Regions from separate parts of the Paenibacillus sp. FSL M8-0142 genome, predicted to be linked through region 2. Evidence: riboswitches for the same ligand, from Rfam matches in the RefSeq annotation. Region 2 holds a riboswitch; each other region holds the start of a gene.

Region 1 (7,470 bases), 2.8 Mb from region 2:
ATGCTCAAATCCGGTTTGCTCGGAGATGAATTGTACGGAATCCCGGCTGCTCACAAGCATCTTCTGGGCTTCACGAATCCGTACCACCTGCAGGTACTCGCGAAAGTGAAAGCCTGTCAGCTTGGTGAACACTCTGCTGAGATAGGAAGGGCTGATGTAAAACTGCTTGGCGATCTGATCGAGCGTAAGCCTTTCATGATAGTTGGATTTGATATACTGGGCAATCTCCGAAATTTTCTGGTGCATCGGATGCTCATATTCTGGGGGCAGCGATTGGAGCGAGGTCTCGATCCGGTGCAGGCGGATGAGCAGCTCGTTCATCCACGCGCGAACCAACGAGCCGTAATGTGCCTGCCCGGATTGACATTCTGCGAGCATCGAGAGGAGCAGCCGTTCGATGTCGGGCTGATGCTTCAACGGAATGCGAACCAGCCTGGATGTCCCGTGATCGAGCAGCTTGGCGACGCCGGCATCGCCCTCTTCGATGAAGCTTCGGGAGAAGCCGATCAGCACCCGCTCGAAGATCAGCTTATCGGAGCTTGCGGTCGAATGCAGATCATGCGGGTTCACGATCATCATATCCCCTTTTTTGACGGTAAACACATTATCGTCCATGAAGTAGACCCGCTCTCCATTAAGCAGATAATACAGCTCGAAGTAGGGATGCTCATGCGGACGGGGCATGCTGCTGGAACCGTTTCGTGACATGTATTGAATGGAGAAATCATGATCTCCGATATGGTACTTAGGCTGCAGCCGGTCATTCATTCTCTTTAACTCCTTTGCACACGAGGATCCCGATCCTATTGTCATTCGTGAAGCCTCTGATGCCTGAACAGGTCGCAGACAACGGATACGGCCAGTTGGGTTCGTAGAAAATTATATAACATGGCTGCAGCCGATCTTCAAGGGCTTTGGCTGCAATCGGCAGCATTTTTTATAAGCGCTTACATCTTCATGCGGTATCAATCGAATAAGCAAACTTGAAACTTACTAAAGCGGAGGTAAGCATGAAACAAACAGAAGAAGCAATATGTCCCGACTTGCCTGTAATCCCGGAATACACAGTAATGATCACTGACTATGGCGCAGTAGGAGACGGCGTTTACGACAATACCCTGGCATTTCATCAAGCAATCGAAGCTTGCGCAAAGGCAGGAGGGGGGAAGGTGGTCATCCCTCCGGGGATCTGGCACACCGGTCCGTTAACCCTGCAGAGCCGGATTGAGCTTCACGCTTCTGCCGGCGCGCTTGTCATGTTCAGCAAGCAATTCGAAGCTTATCCGATCCGGATGTCTGCTTATGAGGGCCGGCAGATGTTCCGCTGCCAGTCTCCGCTCGATGGAGAAGGATTGGAGGATATCGCAATCACTGGCAGCGGCATCTTTGACGGAGGCGGCGAAGCCTGGAGGCCCGTTAAGCAAGGGAAGCTGACGGAAAGCCAGTGGGATCGTTTAATTCATACCGGCGGTGTCGTGGATGACGGGGGACTGTGGTGGCCAACGCCGGCTGCCCGGGACGGGATGGAGAACCTGGCCCGGATCGAACAAACAGGCAGCCGGAATCCCCAGGATTATGAGCCTGTCAGAGACTATCTGAGACCCAATCTGCTCAGCTTGAGAAACTGCAAGCGGATTCTGCTCAACGGCCCTACCTTTCAAAACTCCGCAGCCTGGTGCCTGCATCCTTGGGCATCGGAGCAAATTACCATTCAGAACATTACCGTCCGCAATCCATGGTATGCCCAGAACGGGGACGGACTGGACATCGATTCGTGCAAATACGTGACCGTGGAAAACAGCTCGTTTGATGTAGGAGATGACGCGATCTGTCTGAAGTCCGGAAAAAATGAAGCCGGGCGCCTGCTGGGAAAGCCGAGTGAGCGCATCAGCATCCGGAACTGCACCGTTTATCACGGCCACGGCGGGATCGTTGTCGGCAGTGAAATGTCCGGGGGCATCAAGGATGTGCACGTATCCGATTGCACCTTCATCGGCACCGATATCGGCATCCGGTTTAAAAGCTGCCGCGGACGCGGCGGCGTGGTCGAAAATATCTTCATCGAACGGATCCGGATGCGGGAGATCGACGGGGATGCCATCTCCTTCAATTTATATTACGAAGGGAAAGCCGGCTCCGGCGAATACCAAGCGGAAGCGATGCTCCCCGTTACCGAGGAAACCCCCGTGTTCCGCAATATTGTTATTCAGGATATCGTCTGCAGCGGCGCGCATACTGCGCTCCTCATCAACGGCCTGCCGGAGATGCCGGTGGAGAACGTGACGGTGATGCGGTCGGCCATCACAAGTCGGGAAGGCATTGTATGCCGCAATGGAAAGAACCTGACGATTCAGGACATGGTCCTTCGCAATCAGGAAAATCCGCTGCTTCTTTTTCACCAGAGCCGAAATGTACAGGTGGTGAACGTCAAGGGGGAAAGCGACTCGCTGGATGACCGCTTGCTTGTGGTTACCGGGGAACGGTCCGGGCAAATCGAATGCTCGGGGCTGCATGCCGATAGGGCAGGACAGATTATGATTTCTTCTGAAGTGGAACCGGAGGAGGTCGTGATCAAGTAGCTTTGCTGTTGGATGCATTAAGGTTTAGAAGAGAGGTGATCGAATTATAACCGTTGCAATCTCAATATGATAAGGAGGTACGCCATTGAAAGCTGCAAAATGGCTGAAGCAAATGCTTGTTCTATCGATGAATTTGCTAGAACAAGAAGCCGGCCCCCCTAGGTGTCGGCTTCTTGCATGGAGGATTTTTCGCCGCACTTAGAAAACGGAAACAATTTTAACATAAATGTCATGACTATGTGACCTTTCATATAGTAAAAACACTGTTAAAACTCTTTCGATTCGACGGCGATATCTAAAAAACGATAGATTTATCGGATATTATTGACAGTTTGCTAGCTTGTATACTATATTAAGAAAGGGTTACAAAATGTTAATGAATTTTGCCGAATTTCGCTAGAGAAAACGGGGGAACCGTCCTGGGTGAATTATTCTTGTAGTAGAGGGAATATAGGTGACCTTCAGCCGAACCCTTAGCTAACTCCGTAGGCATCGAAGGAGAGAATATATTTTGAAGAAATTGGTCATTTCTTTGCTAGGATCCGCAATCATTTTTTCTTCCGGTGCCGTGACAGCGTTTGCCGATCAGCAGCCTAACTTTCAGCAGCAAGTGAAGCAGTTAGTAGGAACACCGTACAAGTGGGGCGGAACAACCACAAGCGGATTTGATTGCTCCGGATTTATTCTGTATATGTTCCGTAACTTTGATCTTGACCTTCCGCGCACTTCCCAAGGACAAGCCCAAGTAGGCGTGCATGTAGACCAGGAAGAGCTGCGTGTCGGTGATCTGGTATTCTTCAACACGAACGGCAAGGGAATTTCACATGCTGGCGTTTATATTGGAGACGGGCAATTCGCACATGCTTCAAGCAGCAAGGGTGTTCGAATCAGCAAGCTTAGCGACTCTTACTATAAGCCACGTTATGTTACCGCACGCCGGGTGTTAAGCCAAGAGGAATATGCGAAGCTGGTAGGAAGTGTTAGCTAGATCAGCTCATCTTTGATCTTGATCCAGCTCTCTGCACAATGATCGTCTTGTAAGTCCTGGTAAGGAATTCTATGATCGATTTTCAGTGATTGCACCGAATACATACATAAGTCTTGATGATGACCTCTGTATACGACAGAGGTCATCTTTTTTTTGTGCCGGTCATGTGGAAGATTGGCATCGGCTAATTCATAGCCTGTGTCGTTTCAATGGCTGTCAGAGATGCTCGGTTATCACGGAAGCATTGAACAAGCGAACAGGCTGCAGGTCCATAACGACCGGCAGCCTGTGTAGTGATGATCGGAAGGATGGACTCATCCACGCTTCAACCTTTATTACGGATCACTCTTTGATCACCGCTTCGTTCATGGCGCCTTCGATATCATCACCGTAGACTCTGAATATACCGAGCCGCCACAATGCCGCACCTTTCAGCTGATAGCGCTTGGCCAGACCAAGCTTGTCGTCGATGGAGTTCTCCGTTTCGCTGCCCAGGCTAATTCCAAGCAGAAGCTTGTCCTTAGGGGCTCCGGCATCAAGTGCAAGCTGAATAGCCTGCTGCACTTGCGTGTTCGGTTCCGGCTTCCGGTCTTTGGTGCCAACCGGGTGATACTGGTATGCCATGATAATTAGATCGTCGGCAATCGATGCAAGCGTTTTGTAATCATAGCCTTTATAGGCGCTGTTTAACGGAGGTACGGCCAAGGACAGGGCAGTCCCTTTCGGCAAGGCAGCTCTAAGGTCCTTCACGTATTGGTTCAGCAGCTTCTGCTGGGAGGCGGCATCCAGCTTGAAGCCCAATCCTTCGAAATCCAGCACGACCCCGCCGAACCCATTGTCCGTAACGGCGGCGGTAATCCCGTCGATCGATTTCATCCGCAGTGAGGCGTCGCTCATCATTTTTGTCAGTTCGCCGTTACCGTCCAGTGCATATACCATCAAATAGGGCTTAATGCCCTGTCCTTCCGCATCGGCCACAAGTGTCTGGGGCGTAATGTCTCCGGCGGCTTCCGGCATGCGGTATTCAACCCCTTGAAGGGTGAATTCGCCGTTACGGTCAATTCGGCTCCAGCCAAAGGCGACGGAATTCATCCATTGAATAATATCCCGCTCCTTGAAGGATTCAATGGCATAGAAGGCCCGCAGATGCATTTTGCTTTTTGGTGATTTGAGCGATACGGTGCGCGTTGCCTGATTCCACCTTACGGAAGCCCCGAATTGGCTGCTGAACGAGCTGAGCGGAATCAGCACGCGTCCTTCGCGCATGATCGGCGCTGCGGGCAGCTTGACGTTCTTCTTATTCACCACGGCGGTGGTGCTGCCGACTCTGAGCTGAACCTCGGTTGTGTTATCGTTGCCGGTCTTTACCGCCTGCACGGTTTGGGTCTTGCTGTTCCATTTGATGTCGATGCCCAGTGCCTCGCCCACAGCCCGGAAAGGCACGTAGGTTACGCCTTTCTCAATTCGCGGAGCCGCATCGAACGCAAGCGGAACATCATCCAACAGAACGGAAATGGTTGGTGCCGCATGGGCTGGATGATGATCAGCCGCGGTTCCGAGCAGCGACAAAGAGAGCAGGGAGGCGGCGGCCAGCTTTCCCAATCGTTTTGAGTATCCGATAATAATCTCCCCCACATTCTATGAAAGATAAATGAATCTATGAAACGGTTTACAGCAATGATAGTATAGCAAAATATTGGTAGAATACAAAATAAATAAATAGAGCGGTTTTCAAATGATGTCTGCGTATAGACGGTGTGAGAATAGCCCGGCTTTCGAGTATAATGGTAAGCGTAAATGGAGTGAATAGTTCCAGGCATTTTAGGAGGATATATCGTGTTTAAATTCTGGAGGAGTAAAAAGAATAGCCATTCGGCCGGTCATCCGTCTGCATCCGGTGGACAGGAGCTGGAGGAGGCTGTTCCCGACAAGCTCATCGAGCTTTCCGGTCGGGAGGTTCACAAGAGCGTTGCTCCCGTGCTTGGGATGACGGTGCTGGATCTGGCCGAGCGGAACGATGTGGATTGGAACTCTTTTTGCAAAAGAGGCACGTGCGCACGCTGCCGATGCCATGTAAGCGTTGGTGTCCAGCATTTGTCGTCACCGAATCAGGCGGAGGAACAGAGGCTGGACCCCGAAGAGCTCGAGGAAGGGTACCGGCTTGGCTGCCAAAGCCGGATCGAATCGGTCGGCCCGATCAAGATTAAGCATGCCCCTTATTTTTAGTAGAATATTTGTACCTTTTGGGTTCAAAAGTGACCGTCCCTCGTCTAATAAATTTTAATGATTGCTCGAGACTCGCTTACAAGGACCATTCGTGCCTCGGCACGAGTCCGTTGTCGGCGGGGGAAGCCGGCAATCCTCGTCACGGGATTGCGCTTGGCGGCCGCATTCGCCGCATAAACGTCAAGCAGGCAGCCGCATCTTAGCGGCTGCCTGCCGGCGTTATTCCGTCAACTGGGCTTGCCGCCGCTGACTTTCCCGATAGGAGGATGGCGTCTGCCCGGTTATTTTTTTGAACAGCATGGAGAAATACTTATCATTCCCATATCCGACCTGCGACGCAATCTCGTGCACGGGGGCATCGGAATCCGACAGCAGACGCTTCGCTTCTTCAATCCGCTTGGAGATTAAGTAGTTGAAGGGCGAATCGCCGAGCTCCTTTTTGAATAGATGGGATAAATAGTGCTGACTGACATACAGCGTGTCGGCGATGTCCTTCAGACTGATGCTCTGGGTGTAGTTGGCATCAATGAATTGCTTGGTTCTCAGCGCAATTTCATGCTTTCCTTTCAACGCCTGGAATTGGTGCTTTACGTCGATAATCCGGTAAATGACCGTAATCAGCGACATAAGCAAATTCGTGCTCAGCGTTTCATAGCCAAGAATTTGAGAATCGCATTCTCGAATGATGTCCGAAAGATAGCTCTCTACCTTGTATGCGTACTTCTCGCATGAAATAACCGGCTCCACGTACGGAGGCAGCAGCATTCCCTGAGGAACGCCCTCGATATGCAGGGAATCGACTCCGCAATAGATGACTTTAAAGGGACTGCTTCCTGCCGACTTCTCCTCATGCGGCACACCCGGATTGTAGATGGCCACATCTCCTTTCCGGAGTTCGTACACCTTGCCCGCGATCCTGAATTCGCCGCGGCCTTCCACGACATACAAAATTTCGCAAAAATCATGGATCTGCGGCGGACCGTAAAAGAAGTCTTCATCCACGACCTGTCCGGCAAAGAGCAGCTGTGGATTTTTCTTGAATCGGAATTGATCGCTTCTGCTGTGTGATATTTCAATCTTCGGCACGTCGTTGTCCCTCCCCAAAGCGAAACTTCCTGTCATTATTATACTGCATAATTGCGTTATCTCGAAATCGTTTTCAGTTCAAGGCCGGCGGTTCACTGTTTTGCTGAATATCCATGGCAACAAAGCAATATAGTGGGTTATCCCGCATATCGAATCTATTTACAATGTGGATATAATCAATGATTTGGGAGGCGTGGCATTATGACGATTGAAAACGATTACAGATGGAGAGACGGATTTCCGAAGATCGGAATCCGGCCGACGATCGACGGGCGGCGAAGAGGCGTGCGGGAATCCCTCGAGGAGCAGACGATGAACCTGGCCAAGGCGGTTGCGGCGCTGCTGTCGGAGCAGCTCCATTATCCGAACGGCGAGCCGGTGGAATGCGTCATTGCCGATACCTGTATCGGCGGAGTGGCCGAGGCGGCGGCAGCCGAGAAAAAATTCAAGCATGCCGATGTCGGTCTTACGATCACGGTGACGCCTTGCTGGTGCTACGGAACGGAAACGATGGATACGGATCCTTCCAGACCGAAGGCGGTCTGGGGCTTTAACGGCACGGGCCGTCCAGGTGCGGTCTATCTGGCAGCG
Region 2 (7,470 bases):
GCAACAACCTTTAACCCGGGAACCGGATATGCCTACACGGCAAAGGGCAGCATGCTGTTCTGGGTGAACCGGGAGAACGGAACGCTCTATATGGGGAAAGCAGGAACGGTTCCTGTAAAAGCAGGCAAGGTGTCTATTGAAAATATCGACATTCTTGAGATCGATGCGCATAAGGTAAATGGCAATACGTACGTGGCCGACATCTATAACACGTACGGAGAGCCGCATATCCATGAAGCTAGATACCGTGTACTCATTCGGGATCAGAAGATCATCAAAACGGCCGCAACCCAGAATGCCAACTTCGCGGGCATTAACTACGAGCCGAACGTTACCGGCTATAAAGGAAATATCGCCATGATGAACGGCAGCAAGCTGGAGCTCGTTCATCCGACCGGCAAGACGGTCAAAACCTATGATCTCGCCGCCCTTACAGGCGTAAAGGATGATTTCACGGTGGAGGCGATCGAACAGGACTTCCTGCTCGTCCGGCCGTATACGAAGGCAACCCTGTACATCGTTAACCCGATTGGCACGAAAGCAGAGCTGATTTATCCTGAGATTCTGGATGAGGAAAGCATCAAGGCCATCGGGGAAATGCCGCCGAATGAGGTGGGCTTCATCGGTGATGGTCTGACGTTTGTCGGTTATAAGAGCGGCAAGCTGACGCTGCAATATGAAAATCCGTTTCTCGATATCAAGAACAATCTGACATATGCTCTGCCCTTCTGATGAATCCGATAACTAAACACGCCAGCACAAAAAGACCGGTTAAGATTCCTCCCTCGAATCTTGACCGGTCTTTCTTCGCGTTCTAATCCTAAAACTTTCTTTTCAAGGCAATGTAATTATTCCTCAGTCCGAAGCGCTTCCTTGAATTCATCCGGGGATGCGTTCCACCATTCCTCATTGCGGGAAATCAGCAGCTCGCGCAGCGCCTTCTTCTCTACATCGCCAAGTCCGTCCAGAATAATCCGGCGCTTTAGCGCAGCGTCCATCTTGTTCACATGATCGGCGAGGATTTTCCAGCCCTTGCGCGCCTCCTGATCGATCCACATTTCGCAAGCGGTCGCACCGGCGTAATGCTGCCCTTCAGCCGTGCGGTCCACCGCTACCCATACGATCCACACCTGACGGCCATTAGGCACCTCGTCCCGGTCCGTCGTAAACCGGATGCCCCGCTCCACCTTGCTCTTTGCATGCATGGCCCCAATATCCACCTTGGCCTCGCCATTATCGATAATGACTGGCGAAAGGCTGTTCAAATCAATCGATCCTGCACCGAACCCTTTATGCTTGCTCTTGCTGTTAATAATGTTCAGCGCGATCTGTTTCTTAGCGCCCTGTTCCTGACTCCCGTTCTCCATTGCCGCAAAACCTCCTATATCAGAGCCGACAAAGCCTGTCGGCTGCATCGTAACTACCTTTGTCCCAATAATTTTATTTTAACTAATAATCCTCCAAAAGCAAACATATACATGCTGTAGATGCTTGTCAACGGGAGGTTATTCGATATGGTCCCACCACGTGCCAAAGTCTTTCTATCATCCCTGCTCGCCTTGGGTTTGCTTGCAGGATCGATGCCAATATTTCTTTCTAATCAAGGGTCCTCCTTGTCGGCGCTTGCTCCGAATGGGGGCAAGCCCTCCGTCTCTGCCGTGGAGAAGGCCCCGCTTTCACCTCCAAAGGTTCAGCCTGATGCACCGGCCCCTGCGCTTAGCGACCGGCTGGTCGAATACCACATGGATGTAAGGTACGAGCCTGAACAAAACAAGCTGAAAGGCAAGCAGACCGTCACCTGGACCCATCCTGGCAAAAGAAGCGTGAATGAGCTCTACTTCCATTTATACCCGAACGCCTTTGCATCCGATGAAACGACGTTCATGAAGGAGTCCGGAGGCAGGCTTCGATCCGATCCGATGCCCGAGAACGGCTATGGGTCGATGAAGATTACGAACGTGAAAACGACCGAGGGCCTGGGCCTGACGCAACGACTGCAGTTTGTTCAGCCGGATGACGGGAACATCAAAGATCAAAGTCTTGCCAAACTCCGGTTGCCCAAGCCTGTAAAAGGCGGAGAGAGTATAACCCTGCATTTGGAGTTTGAGGTAGAGCTGCCGAAGATTTTCGCGCGCATGGGCCGGACCGAGGATTTTGTCATGGCTGGCCAGTGGTTTCCCAAGATATCGGTATACGAGCCTGCCGGCACGCGGGAAAGAACCCAGGAAGGCTGGAACTTACATCAGTATCACGGCAATTCGGAGTTTTACTCGAACTTCGGCATCTATAGCGTTCGGATTCGTGTACCCGAGGACTATATCGTAGCCGCTACCGGGTTCCCGACCAAGCCTGCGCAGAAAGCAAATGGCGAGAAAATTTACCAATTCTATGCGGATGACGTGCATGACTTCGCCTGGGCCGCCTCGCCGAACTTCGTGACGGCGGAAGAGGCTTACTCCGCTCCGGGTATCCCTGGCGTCCGGATCAAGCTGTACCTTGATCCTGCTCATAAGGATTTGAAGGAGCGTTATTTTGATACAGCCAAAACGGCGCTGTCCTCTTTCGGCAAATGGTACGGCTCCTATCCGTACTCCACATTATCCATCGTTGTCCCGCCTTATTCCGGCAACGGTGCAGGCGGCATGGAATACCCGACGCTCGTCACCGCCTTCGGAGCCAATAACGACTCGCCCGGATATGAGCTGGAGCGGACCGTCATCCATGAAATCGCCCACCAATATTTCTACGGCATCGTAGCCAATAACGAATTCGAAGAGGCATGGCTGGACGAGGCCTTTGCTTCCTATGCCGAGGAGAAGGTCATGGAGAAGCAGTACGGAATTACATCCAATACCGCAGCGCAAGGCGCATCCATTACGTCGCCTGAACCGCTTAAGATGGAGTCCTGGAAATACAGCTCGCATGAAAATTACGCACTCAACGTCTATACACGCGGCAAGCTGGTGCTCCAGGGCATCGAGCGACAAGTCGGATCCAAGACGATGGATAAAATCATGATGACCTACGCCAAAAAATTCCGCTTCAAGCATCCGACAACGACGGACTTCCAGAAGGTTGTTGAACAGGTTACCCAGTCCTCATGGCAGTCGTATTTCGATCAGTACGTTTACGGCAGCCAAATGGCTGACATCGCGATCGACCAGATCAAAACCAAAAATAAAGGCTCACAAGCGCACCCACGGTTTGTTTCGACCGTAAACATCACGAGCAAGGGCGGCGATGTTACCGATGTGCCGATTGTGTTCGCTTTTGAGGATGGCAAGCTTGTTGAGCGAACATGGAGCGGCAAGAACGGCAAAGTAACTTATACGCTGGAATACCATACACCGCTCGCCTGGGCCATGGTGGATCCGAAATATACCATCATGCTGGAGAATAAACACATGAATAACTATATGAAGGCTGGCATGGATCCGAAAGTCGTTACACGTTGGAATCTCGGTATTACCAAGCTCGTGGAGACGCTGTTCGGCAGCATGTCGTGGTGAGGGGGGAGCACATGAAAAGCTATGCAGGCCAAGGCTGGATCAGTGTTAAAGATCAATTATACGTCTCCATTCTACTGTTCTTGTACCGTCTTCTCTGGGGCTACTGTCTGTACAGGCTCGTGAAATCCGCCGTCGTCCCGCTTTTGATGCGGTACCCGGATCCGGCTCCTAACGAGCTGAGCCGCCTCCTGTTCTTCTATGAGGGCGAAATGAGCTTGTCGCTCAGCAATACGGTTCATACCTACGGCTGGATCCTTGCCGCTCTGCTCCTCGTCCGCATGGTGCTTACCCCGCTGATTCGCTCCGGCATCTTCTACAACCTCCATCAGGAGGCCCGTGGCGAACGCGGTCTGTTCTTCTTCATCGGCATGCGGAAGCATTGGAAATCGGTAACGGTGTTCTATCTCATCGAGCTTGTTCTTACGGTTGCGCCGGGTTACTGGATCATTCCCAAGGCTCTTCCGGCACTGCTCGGCTCCATTCAGGAGCCTTCCCAGCTGCTCCGGGTGCTGCCTTACGCGGCGGCCTGGTTCCTCTATACCTATGTTATTCGCCTTGTGCTGCTGTATATGCAGTTCGGGCATACCGGAGAGCTCGGTATGATCGCATCCGTCACGGCGCTCATACGCAAGCTGGGAACGGCTGTACTGCTGTCCATTTCTGTTGGTGGAGCCGCATTTGTCATTCTCCTGCTGTTCAGCTCGGCGTCCCTGTTCTGGGCGGGATTAATCGGACTCATCATTCAGCAAGCCTCCTATTTCCTGAACGGGCTCTTCCAAATATGGGGAATTTCTTCCCAATATCATTTATGGAGAGCGTCCGTAGCTTCAAATCCATAACGGTTACAAAAGTTACATTTCATTAACAACCATTCATCGTTTAAATGTGGTAAAAAGGTTGTAACCGGAAGCTAAAGCAGCCTCCGAAAAGGATAGATTTCGAACGATAACTTTCCCATCCAACCGGAATCCTCAACGTTCCCCTCCCATATTTATACAAAATCCCTGTCCCACTTCAATGTGGACAGGGATTTTTGTTAAAAAAACAACTTTCCTCGTTTGCCAAATTGTTAATACTCTGCTAAAATAACGAATATGTTAGTAACAACTTTGTCATTTTTATTGTAACTATTGTCATCATGTTAACATGTTGGTACGTCATATTGGGTACATCGACATCTTTTAAAAGCCGAATTCCCGTCTTCATACGGGAAGCGGGGGATCCGTTTTGGGTGAATTGATCTCGCTAGAGAGGGATCATAGGGGACCTTCAACCGAACCCTTAAGCTAACCTCGCAGGCAATGGAAGGAGCTTTTTGTTTTGAAGAAGAAGTTAACAGCCATCTCTTTAGGCTTGGCCCTTGCGCTCACGATTGGAACCGGTAGCGCTTTCGCGGATTCCAAGTTGAATACCGTTATCAAACCAACCATCGGTGTCTCTTATAAAACCGGCGGAACCACTACAAAGGGTTTTGATTGCTCCGGATTCACCAGCTATATTTACAAGAAGCTGGGCCTCACCCTGCCGCGCACTTCTGCAGCACAATACAAGGTAGGTACCGCGGTATCGAAGAGCAACCTGAAGGCCGGGGATCTCGTATTCTTTAATACTTCCGGCAGAGGCGTTTCCCATGTTGGCATTTATGTCGGTGGCGGGAAGTTCGCCCATTCTTCCTCCTCGCGCGGCGTCATCGTTAGCCCGCTCAGCCAGAGCTACTACGCGAAGCGTTATGTAGGCGCGAAGAGAATCATGAGCCAAAGCACGTACAAGTCCCTTGCCGTGAACTACAATTAATTGACTGTACCGTAATTTTTCTGAATGTCCATAAGCCCTGGAGCATGAGATGTGCCGATCTCACCCAGCGGCTTTTTTTCTATAATTTTTCGTCTATACCTCTATAACGTTTCAGGCCATGGAAAAGTTCTATGTTTTTCGGAAAATCCAAAAATATTTTTTCATTCTGTATGCTCAAAGCCACCAACAAGATTCGGCCAATCCGAGCGCTTACATTTTATTTACCCTTCCAGAATTAACCTAAACAGCAATACGAATAAACAATCGAAAATTTTTTAGCTTCAGTTTCGTTTCCCCCTGCGCTATTATCTTTGCAATCCCGCTCAGCAGCATGTATTCTCTCTCTAACGGAATTGTTTTGAATGAGAGGAGTATTTACATGGAGGCGAATTTACCCTCGTTTCATACCGTGGTCATGCAGGAAGCCCATGCCGCTGAAATTTGCACCTGGTCCTATCCCCCGCCCTATAATATATATGGCTTTCTTCCTTGGGAGCAGATGAAGGGACTAGGGGTGGAATTCGGGGATCCCGGCATCCGCCTGCAGCAATACCTGTCCGTGCTGGATGAGCAGGATCAGCTCTGGGGGTTTGCCCAGCTATTCCCTATGGCAGGCGTTACGCGTCTAGGCCTGGGCATGCGGCCTGATTGGTGCGGCCGGGGAATGGGTAAACGGTTCGTGCAGGCAATTGTGGATGAGGCGAAGCGGCGCCGTCCTTCGGACGAGATTGATCTTGAGGTGCTTACCTGGAATGAACGGGCTATCCGGACTTACCGGAAGGCTGGCTTTTACATTGCCGATACGTACGAACGCCTTACGCCGACGGGCATGGCGCCTTTTTATTGCATGGTGTATGACCCGATGGCCAATGAGGAATAGTAGTCTTGTCTATATGAAAAAGTACAATTTTGTGTACTTTTTATGAAGGCAGGCTTGAACATTGCTTTTTTTGTCACAACTGGCTATGATGTGTAAGGATGTTGGTTTATAATGAAGACAAGTGCAAAAGTGCAGTATACATAGAAAGGACGATATGACGATGCAAAAATGGATCATGAGCGGACTGTTCTTCGTCGCATGTGCGTTGGCTATTGCGCTGATGTTTACGCTTCCAGGCAAGGAGCAGGTGGCGCAGGAAGAGAAGCCAACCATGCCGGAGGTTACTTTGGATGCCGCTGCGGCTGAAGCTACATTGAAAGCCAGCTGTATCTCCTGCCATGGCGATCAGCTCCAGGGCGGTGCAGGTCCGGCTCTGAATCAAGTAGGCGGACATATGGATGCGAACGCAATCTTTAACGTAGTTACCAAGGGACGTAAAGGAATGCCTTCCTTTAAGGATCAGCTGAAGCCTGAGGAAATTGCAAACATCGCGCTCTACCTTGCTGAGAAAAAATAATCCATCAGCTCTTATTACGCAAAACACGCTTGGATCCCCAGACTGCTGTTTGGATCCAAGCGTGTTTTTTAATTCTCGGGCCTAACGCTTCTGCAGCTGCCCGAATCTACATTGCCTATTCCGGATCCTTCAGATCCTTGGATCGGCTCTTCTCATAAACTTCGTTAAATTGCTGGGCCTCCTTGATGTCGACGGCCGTTATTCCGCCGTCATCCCATGACGTCAGGCGCAGCGTCACCGTTTTATAATCAATGGTGATGTAGGGGTGATGTCCGAAAGCTTCCGAAATCGCTGCCACCTCATCAACAAAGGCGATTCCCTTCATGAAGGAGGAAAAGGTGTACTTTCGTACAATCCATCTCCCCTGTTCAAATTCCCAGCCTTCAAGCTTCTCTAGATGAGCCTCCACTTCCTGCTGCGTATAAAGCATCATTATATTCCTCCCCGAAAAAAACCTTTCATAAGCCGATTGTTACGTCCTTAGGGCTTCTTTCCATCTATTTTATTCCATGCTTCATTCCTTGATAACCTGCCTGGCTTACACGAGCGCTACGAATGCCAGCTCTTCCTCACCGATCAAAATATGTATCCGATGATTCATCCGATCATGCATGACAACCCCGCTGCCGACCGTAATGACCGGCTCTGTGCCCAAGGCATAGAACAGATCCTCCGCCAGCGCCTCATGAACCTCGGCCTGCTCGGCATCCTCCAGCCTGCCCCAATCCTCCGGATCCATTTCAAAGAAGACATAGCTGTCAGGAATACGC
Region 3 (7,470 bases), 1.2 Mb from region 2:
CCGCCTTGCAGGAATGGCTCGGCGTTAAGGTCCATGTGCCGCAGCGCGGCTTAAAGCGCCAGATGGTCGGGATGGCGATTGAAAATGCAAAGGTTGCGCTGGATGAGAAATTCCGCTTAATCGAACGAGATGAGGAGCGGACATCGATTGCCGCGGCCAATCTCGGCGAAGTGATCGGCATCGAATCCCTGAACCGGATCGAGGCGTTTGACAACTCGAACATACAGGGAACGAATCCGGTTTCGGCGATGGTCGTGTTTACAAACGGGAAACCGGATAAGAAGGAATACCGGAAGTACAAAATCCGCACCGTGCAGGGGCCGGATGATTACGAGACGATGCGTGAGGTCATCCGGAGACGGTACGAGCGGGTGCTGAAGGAGAATCTGCCGCTGCCGGACCTGATCGTGGTCGACGGCGGCAGGGGACAGATATCGGCTGCGATCGATGTGCTGGAGAATGAGCTGGGACTGTTTATTCCGGTCTGCGGGCTTGTGAAGGATGCCAAGCATAGAACGGCGCAGCTGATGGTCGGCGATCCGCCGCAGCCGGTGTCCCTGCCGCGGGACAGCCAGGAGTTCTACCTGCTTCAGCGCATCCAGGATGAGGTCCACCGGTTTGCGATCTCCTTCCATCGAGAGCAGCGCGGCAAATCGATGGTTTCGTCCAAGCTGGACTCGATCCCGGGCATCGGCGAGAAGCGGCGGAAGCTGCTGCTGAAGCATTTCGGCTCGATCAAAAAAATAAAAGAGGCTTCAGTCGAAGACTTTAAGCCCCTTTCGATCGGTGAAAAATTAGCTACAGATATACTCAATGCCCTTCGTGATGAGGAGTCGTGACATACGGCTTCTCTTTTTTTGTTGGATTCAAGCGATAGATCACGTAAGCCACGATTGCCGGCAGCACCATATAGAACAGGCCGATTAGCACATTAGGGGCCCCTTGAAGCATGACCAGGCTGATTCCCATGAGAATGCTGTTGAAGACGACATGCGAGAACATGGCCGCAATATATCCGTATTTCAGGAAAATATAGCTGAACAGCAGGCCGATAATGACCAGCTCAATCGGGCGGGATACGACTGGGTAAATCGGATACAGCGTATGGCCTAGCGCCCAGATGATCGAGGTGATCAAACTCGCGACAAAGGTGCTGCGCACGATTTTCTTCACCATTCTAATGCCGAACAGCCGGTATACCGCTTCCTCCGAAATGCCTGCCAGCCAAGCCATCAGCGGAAACAGCCATGGATAGAGCATGTTGTAAGGCGACTGCGAGGCATCGGTCGTGGACCAGGTGTTCAAGGTCAGGCCGAGCGCGATGAAGATCAAGGACTGAATGCCGAGCAGAATGAGGGCCCACAAATAGCCCACCTTCATGCTTTCCAAGACATAGCGGCCGTACCCGGGCTCCTTGGCACGCGGCCACGGATTAAGCCCGTCTTCCTTTCGCCATAGACCGCTTCCGCCGACAAGCGAGAAATAGAGCAGGGCGGAGAAGACGAGGGAGTAGATGGCGTAGAAGATCATCATCCCGATGATGCCGGTCTCGGACATTCCTTGTGCCTTAAAGACCGGAACCAGGTTGTACGTATTCAGCATCTGGATGACAAACAACAGGACGGACAGCAGGATACCGCGCTTAAACGAGGTATAGGCTCTGGTCTTGACGCTGTAGACGATGGCCAGGATACCGAGCACAAGCGTAAACAAACCGTACCCGACCAGCGTCAGCAGCGTTGCATCCTGCGTCTGCTTGTTCACATAGGCAGAATGCGCTGCCGGAACCGAGAACGCGGGCTCGAAGGAACGCAGTGTCCCATGTTCAAAGGTAAACTCCAGCTGCAGCCTCGAATCCCCGATGGCGGCTTCCGTGACGGTATATCTCAGCTTAGGTTCGCCTTCCCGGGTAGAAAGCTGCAGCTGCGTCGCATCGTATCCGGCCCACTTGAGCCACGGCTCCGCGAGCGCCTGCTTCTCGGCCAGCGTCATGCCTTCCTCAACCAGAAGCAGCATTTGCTTCCGGACCTCCCCTTGATTCAGCTCGATCCTGTCGTAACTGGAGCGGGCGGAATCATAGGAGAATCCCGCGATGCCGGCATTCTGCATATGCACATCCACGTTCAGCGCATCGCCACCCGGCAAGGTGAAGCGGACGCGGTATACGTCATATGGGTATTTGGCTTCGTAATTCTTGTTATACTCCTTTAGCTTCTTTTCCTTGGCCAAATATCCGTACAGCTCGGAGTTGGACTGGTATGTAACAAGGGGGGGTTGCCCTTCGGAAGCAGGAAACCCTAAACGTTCGCGCGCGAACCGTGACGCCGCTTGCGCAGCCTCATCCTTGGAAATGATTTGCGGATAGGGCGTATCGGTCGACTCGAAGGAAGTGGATGGGAGTACCTGGAATATAAGAAACAGGATCAGACCGATGATGGCCGGTGCGATAAGCTTCTTTAGGTTAGGTGTCAGCTTCAGGGGCTCTTCGGCACGGTTCATGAAATTCCTCCTCTTAATTTTAGTGCTTTCCGATATGAATAACCGGCCCCGCAAAAAGCGGATCATAGAGTCAATATAACATACATATGAAGAACAAGCCCTGCTTATCCCAAAGGGCCAATAATGAAATAAAACGCTGAAAATGAATGAAAGGTTTCGAAAACGTTAGAGAACCATATCCTTGTACTCTTGAATATGCCCAATTCGCGCTCATTTAAAGACTTTTTGGTAAAAAAACGACGTTGGGTTCGCTTCCGGATTGCGTTATAATCACATCATGCTTCAAGGAACCGAATAAACCAGCCGAATTTCGTAATGAGAACGGGGGAACCATGTAATTGGGGTGAATTTCATGATCTCTTTCGGATCATGGATAGGGCGGCCTGTGATAATGCCCGAATCCGTCAGCTAACCTCGTAGGCTGTTGCACAGGAACCAGACCGTGAAGGGCACTGTTTTCCAGTGTCTTTTTTCTTTGATTTTTTTGGAGAAGGTGAAACTTTGAACTCAAAAATGAAGTGGCTTAAGCTGTCACCTCCGCAGATCCTTGCGCTCGGTTTTGCGGCGGCGATCCTGGTCGGTACCATTCTGCTCATGCTGCCCGTATCCAGCAGGACCGGCGAACCGATCAGCGGGATTGACGTCATGTTTACGGCGGCTTCCGCCGTCTGTCTGACCGGGCTTGTTGTCGTGGATACAGGCACAAGCTTCAGTGCTTTCGGACATACGGTGATCCTTCTGCTCATTCAACTCAGCGGGCTCGGGTTTATGACGATGGCAACCCTGTTCGCCCTGGTATTCAAGCGGAGGATATCGCTCAAGGACCGGCTTGTTCTGCAGGAAGCGATGAATCAGTCCTCCATCGAAGGGATCGTTCGTTTGATCCGGCGGGTGTTTATCTATTCCTTGACCTTCGAGGCGTGCGCTGCCGTACTGTTTACACTGCGCTGGGCATGGGATATGCCTATTGGAAAAGCCCTCTATTTTGGGGTGTTCCATTCCGTTTCGCTGTTTAACAATGCAGGCTTCGATCTGTTCGGTGATTTTCATAGTCTCACGGATTATGTCGATGATCCGTTGGTAAACATCGTATCCATGCTGTTGATCATATCCGGCGGCATCGGGTTCGTTGTATTATCCGATTTGATCGATTTCCGTCAAAAAAGGAAGCTGTCGCTTCACTCCAAGGTCGTTCTCTCGATGTCGGGGGCGTTGATCTTCATCGGGGCGATCATCATATTTATTTTTGAGTTCACCAATCCGTTAACGCTGGGCTCCTTGGACGGGGGAGGTAAAGTGCTCGCCTCGTTCTTCCAATCGGTCAGTCCGCGAACAGCGGGCGCGAATTCGATTGATATCGGCGGCCTAAGGCAAGCTACGCAATTTTTCATTATTATACTTATGTTTATCGGAGCGTCGCCGGGATCGACCGGGGGCGGAATCAAGACGACAACCTTTATGGTGATGGTAGGGGCCGTATTCGCAATGATGAGAGGGCGTGAGGACATCGTCTTATTCCGGTTTCGCCTCGCTCAGGAGCGGGTCTTAAAGGCGTTAACGATTGCGCTTCTTGCGCTGCTGCTCGTATTGACGGTATCCATGATCCTGTCCACGACAGAGGATGCGGATTTCCTGGAGATTCTATTCGAAACGACCTCGGCCTTCGGTACCGTCGGCTTGTCGATGGGATTAACGCCGGATTTGACGGTGTTCGGCAAAATATTGATCAGCTTAACGATGTTTGCCGGACGTCTAGGTCCGCTGACGCTGGCTTATGCACTCGGTCCGAAAAAGGGTAAAGAATTGTATCGTCATCCGGAAGGCAAAATGATTATTGGATAAGGAGTATAGGAGAGACATGAAACCAAAGCAATTTGCAGTGATCGGTTTGGGGCGGTTCGGCTCGAGTCTGGCACTGGAACTAATGGAACTAGGCTATGAGGTTCTCGGCATTGACCGGAACGAAGAGGTCGTCGAGGATATGAGCGAGTATCTGACCCATACGGTGGTCGCCGATGCTACGGATGAGGAGATGCTGAAATCGCTCGGCATCCGCAACTTCGACTGCGGGATCGTCGCGATCGGAGACGATATCCAGATGAGCATTCTGTCCGCCATCCTGCTCAAGGAGCTTGGCGTATCGACCGTCGTGGCCAAAGCGATTTCCGTGCTGCACGGCCGGGCGCTGCAGAAGCTGGGTGTGGACCGGGTCATCTTCCCCGAACGGGATATGGGAATCCGTGTGGCTCACCAGCTGGTTACGCCGAATCTGCTCGACTATATCGAATTATCTAAGGATTATTTGATCGTGGAAATGACGGTAACCGATTGTATGGACGGCAAGACGTTAAGCGAACTGAACACGCGCGTCCGTTACGGTGTCACGGTGGTCGCCCTCAACAAGCGATCCGGCATTATCGTCGCGCCGACGGCGATGGACGTGGTCAACGCCGGCGATGTTATGGTCGTCATCGGCTCCAACGACAATGTGGAGCGGTTTGAGACGGAAGTCGTGAATCTGCAGCAGAAATAATACAAAAAAACCTGACGATCTCTAGGTCGTCAGGTTTTTTCGCTGCTTCTCTTCCGCAAGGCTTCGGAAGAGCACCTCGGTTTCGTTAATCCAGCGGCGGGCGGCGCTGCTAAGCTCTGAAGCATCCCCGTAAATCAGGGAGGTCGTCCGCCGCGTCTCCATGAGCGCGGGGATGTGAATGTCCACAAGCCCGTTGTCGGAGAGCAGCTGCGGACGGAGGTATGATTTCGGAAGCAGGGCCGCTGCTTTGCAGGTCGGGATCAAGCGGACGATCGCTTCGAAGGAATCGATCTCCATCCGAATATCGGGCATGATGCCCCACCGGTGAAACAGGTCGTCCGTCAGCTTACGGTACCAGGTGCCGGTCGAGAAAATAATCATCGGAAGCCCCTGGAGGTGCTCGACCTCGACATCCTCCAGCTCCGCCAGCGGATGGACGGCGGGAATGACGAGCTCCAGATGATCGTCAAACAGGGGAATGCAGTTTAGTCCCGGTTGGTTGATGGAAGAGGCGACGATGCCGACATCCACCCGTTTATCCCTTACATAAGAAACGATCTCATGGGTTTTGCCGGTAATCAGCTTGATTTCCGCGGCGGGATGCCGCTCCATGAACGCGTTGACGAGCGGGGGCAGCGTCGTCTGCAGCGTCGTCAGGCTCGCGCCCAGATTAATCGAGATCTGCTCCCCTTCCCGATAGTGGGCGAGCGTCTGCATGAGCTTCAGCTGCTGCTGGCGCTGCTCCAGCGCAAAGGTATATACGATCTGCCCGATCGACGTCAGCTCAAGGCGCTTGCCGCGCCGGTTGAACAGGGGCAGGCCGAGCTCGTCTTCGAGCTTGGCGATCTTCCGCGAGAGCGCCGGCTGGGACAGGTTCAGCAGCTTGGATGCTTTATTGATGCTGGATTGCTCCACCACAACGGCAAACATGTCCAGATCTTCGAACATGATATTCCTCCATTATATATAGGATGGTGTTCCAATATCTACTTATGCGTATAGATTATAACGATTAATAATTATATTGCAATTCCCTTATAAGAAAAAAAGGAGTAACATGAAACATGACACAGGATGTTCACACGTTTGTGGAAAAAGGGAACATTTTGTCGTTGCACGCGAAAAGCACAGTGTAAGTAAGTGTAATTGTTCCGTAAATAGGTGAGTGAAATTGAAAACGCTGCACATTGGAAAGGGGAACGTCAACTGATGAAAGGGTATTATTCCAGAAAGCTGCATTCCTTACTCGGTGTCATACCGCTTGGAGCATTTCTGCTCAGCCACATGATATCCAACTTTCAGGCTTTCGAGGGGGGAAAGGAAGGCTTCAAGGGAGCCGTGAATTTACTGAACAGCTTGCCTCTTATCTTCTTCCTTGAGCTGTTCTTGATCTGGCTGCCGCTGATGTACCACGGCATTTACGGTCTGTACATTGCGTATCAGGCCAAAAACAACATCGGCAATTACAATTATGAGCGGAACATCCGTTTTACCGTTCAGCGGATTACCGGGGTTATTACGTTCGTATTTGTGATCTGGCATATGTACGACACCCGTTTTCAGATCATGATCGGCAAGATCACCCATGATGATCTGGGTGCCGTCATGCACGATATCGTGAGCAATCCTGTATTATTTGTTCTGTATATTATCGGCGTTGTATCGGCTACGTTCCACTTCGCGAACGGCCTGTGGGCATTCCTCGTCAGCTGGGGCATTACCGTCGGCCCGCGCGCGCAGCGAGTATCCACATACATTTGCATGGGCTTGTTCGTATTTATGAGCGTCCTGTTTATCCTTGCGATGACCGGATTCAGAAATTCCGAGTTCCAGGCTGCAGAAGCAGCGATCGATGTAGTTAAGACAGTCTTGGCTTAAAGTGCAAGTTCAAAAAGCCGGTTTTTCAGCACCGGAGCATATGCTTCCGAAGTGCGTTTTTTCAAAACGCTTTAGGTTAGATGAAGCTAGGGACGTCAGGAGCGGAGCGTACGTTTTGGGTACGTGAGCACTTGAAATGTTTCCGCAGGAAACATGCTTCGGAAGCTTCTACTTAGGCCCGGCTGAGTTCAAGATTCGATGCCGAGTTACATCTTGATACACTACGTGATCAAAAGACGACTTTTTGAACAACCTCTTAAAGGAGTGAACGTATAAATGGCAGCATCTAATATTATCGTAGTGGGCGGCGGCCTTGCCGGACTGATGGCAACCATCAAAGCGGCCGAAGCAGGAGCCCATGTTCATTTGTTCTCACTGGTACCTGTGAAACGTTCTCACTCCGTGTGCGCGCAAGGCGGCATTAACGGAGCGGTTAATACGAAAGGTGAAGGCGACTCCCCGTGGGAGCACTTTGACGATACGGTTTACGGCGGGGACTTCCTGGCGAACCAGCCGCCGGTTAAAGCGATGTGCGAAGCCGCTCCGGGCATTATTCACCT

What was found. Region 2 has a riboswitch for cyclic di-AMP ahead of NSQ46_RS29590 (C40 family peptidase). Riboswitches for the same ligand answer to the same signal wherever they lie in the genome.
Region 1: it holds a riboswitch for cyclic di-AMP, as region 2 does, so the genes downstream of both, NSQ46_RS12590 (C40 family peptidase) here and NSQ46_RS29590 (C40 family peptidase) in region 2, are expected to answer to the same signal.
Region 3: it holds a riboswitch for cyclic di-AMP, as region 2 does, so the genes downstream of both, NSQ46_RS04710 (TrkH family potassium uptake protein) here and NSQ46_RS29590 (C40 family peptidase) in region 2, are expected to answer to the same signal.

What each region holds. Positions count from the first base shown of each region.
Region 1 covers NZ_CP152008.1:2,653,184-2,660,653, forward strand. Annotated here, with positions in the region: gene NSQ46_RS12580 (AraC family transcriptional regulator) at 1-768, opposite strand, end outside; gene NSQ46_RS12585 (glycoside hydrolase family 28 protein) at 1,011-2,579, shown strand; cyclic di-AMP (ydaO/yuaA leader) riboswitch at 2,954-3,087, shown strand; gene NSQ46_RS12590 (C40 family peptidase) at 3,091-3,567, shown strand; gene NSQ46_RS12595 (stalk domain-containing protein) at 3,910-5,169, opposite strand; gene NSQ46_RS12600 (2Fe-2S iron-sulfur cluster-binding protein) at 5,404-5,793, shown strand; gene NSQ46_RS12605 (AraC family transcriptional regulator) at 6,013-6,879, opposite strand; gene NSQ46_RS12610 (L-fucose isomerase) at 7,081-7,470, shown strand, end outside.
Region 2 covers NZ_CP152008.1:6,552,511-6,559,980, forward strand. Annotated here, with positions in the region: gene NSQ46_RS29570 (copper amine oxidase N-terminal domain-containing protein) at 1-732, shown strand, start outside; gene NSQ46_RS29575 (YwhD family protein) at 849-1,367, opposite strand; gene NSQ46_RS29580 (M1 family metallopeptidase) at 1,515-3,509, shown strand; gene NSQ46_RS29585 (hypothetical protein) at 3,521-4,348, shown strand; cyclic di-AMP (ydaO/yuaA leader) riboswitch at 4,686-4,825, shown strand; gene NSQ46_RS29590 (C40 family peptidase) at 4,830-5,303, shown strand; gene NSQ46_RS29595 (GNAT family N-acetyltransferase) at 5,683-6,183, shown strand; gene NSQ46_RS29600 (cytochrome c) at 6,344-6,700, shown strand; gene NSQ46_RS29605 (4a-hydroxytetrahydrobiopterin dehydratase) at 6,816-7,130, opposite strand; gene NSQ46_RS29610 (hypothetical protein) at 7,239-7,470, opposite strand, start outside.
Region 3 covers NZ_CP152008.1:1,029,868-1,037,337, forward strand. Annotated here, with positions in the region: gene uvrC (excinuclease ABC subunit UvrC) at 1-839, shown strand, start outside; gene NSQ46_RS04705 (type II CAAX endopeptidase family protein) at 811-2,499, opposite strand; cyclic di-AMP (ydaO/yuaA leader) riboswitch at 2,791-2,937, shown strand; gene NSQ46_RS04710 (TrkH family potassium uptake protein) at 3,001-4,341, shown strand; gene NSQ46_RS04715 (TrkA family potassium uptake protein) at 4,358-5,032, shown strand; gene NSQ46_RS04720 (LysR family transcriptional regulator) at 5,054-5,980, opposite strand; gene NSQ46_RS04725 (succinate dehydrogenase cytochrome b558 subunit) at 6,242-6,910, shown strand; gene sdhA (succinate dehydrogenase flavoprotein subunit) at 7,187-7,470, shown strand, end outside.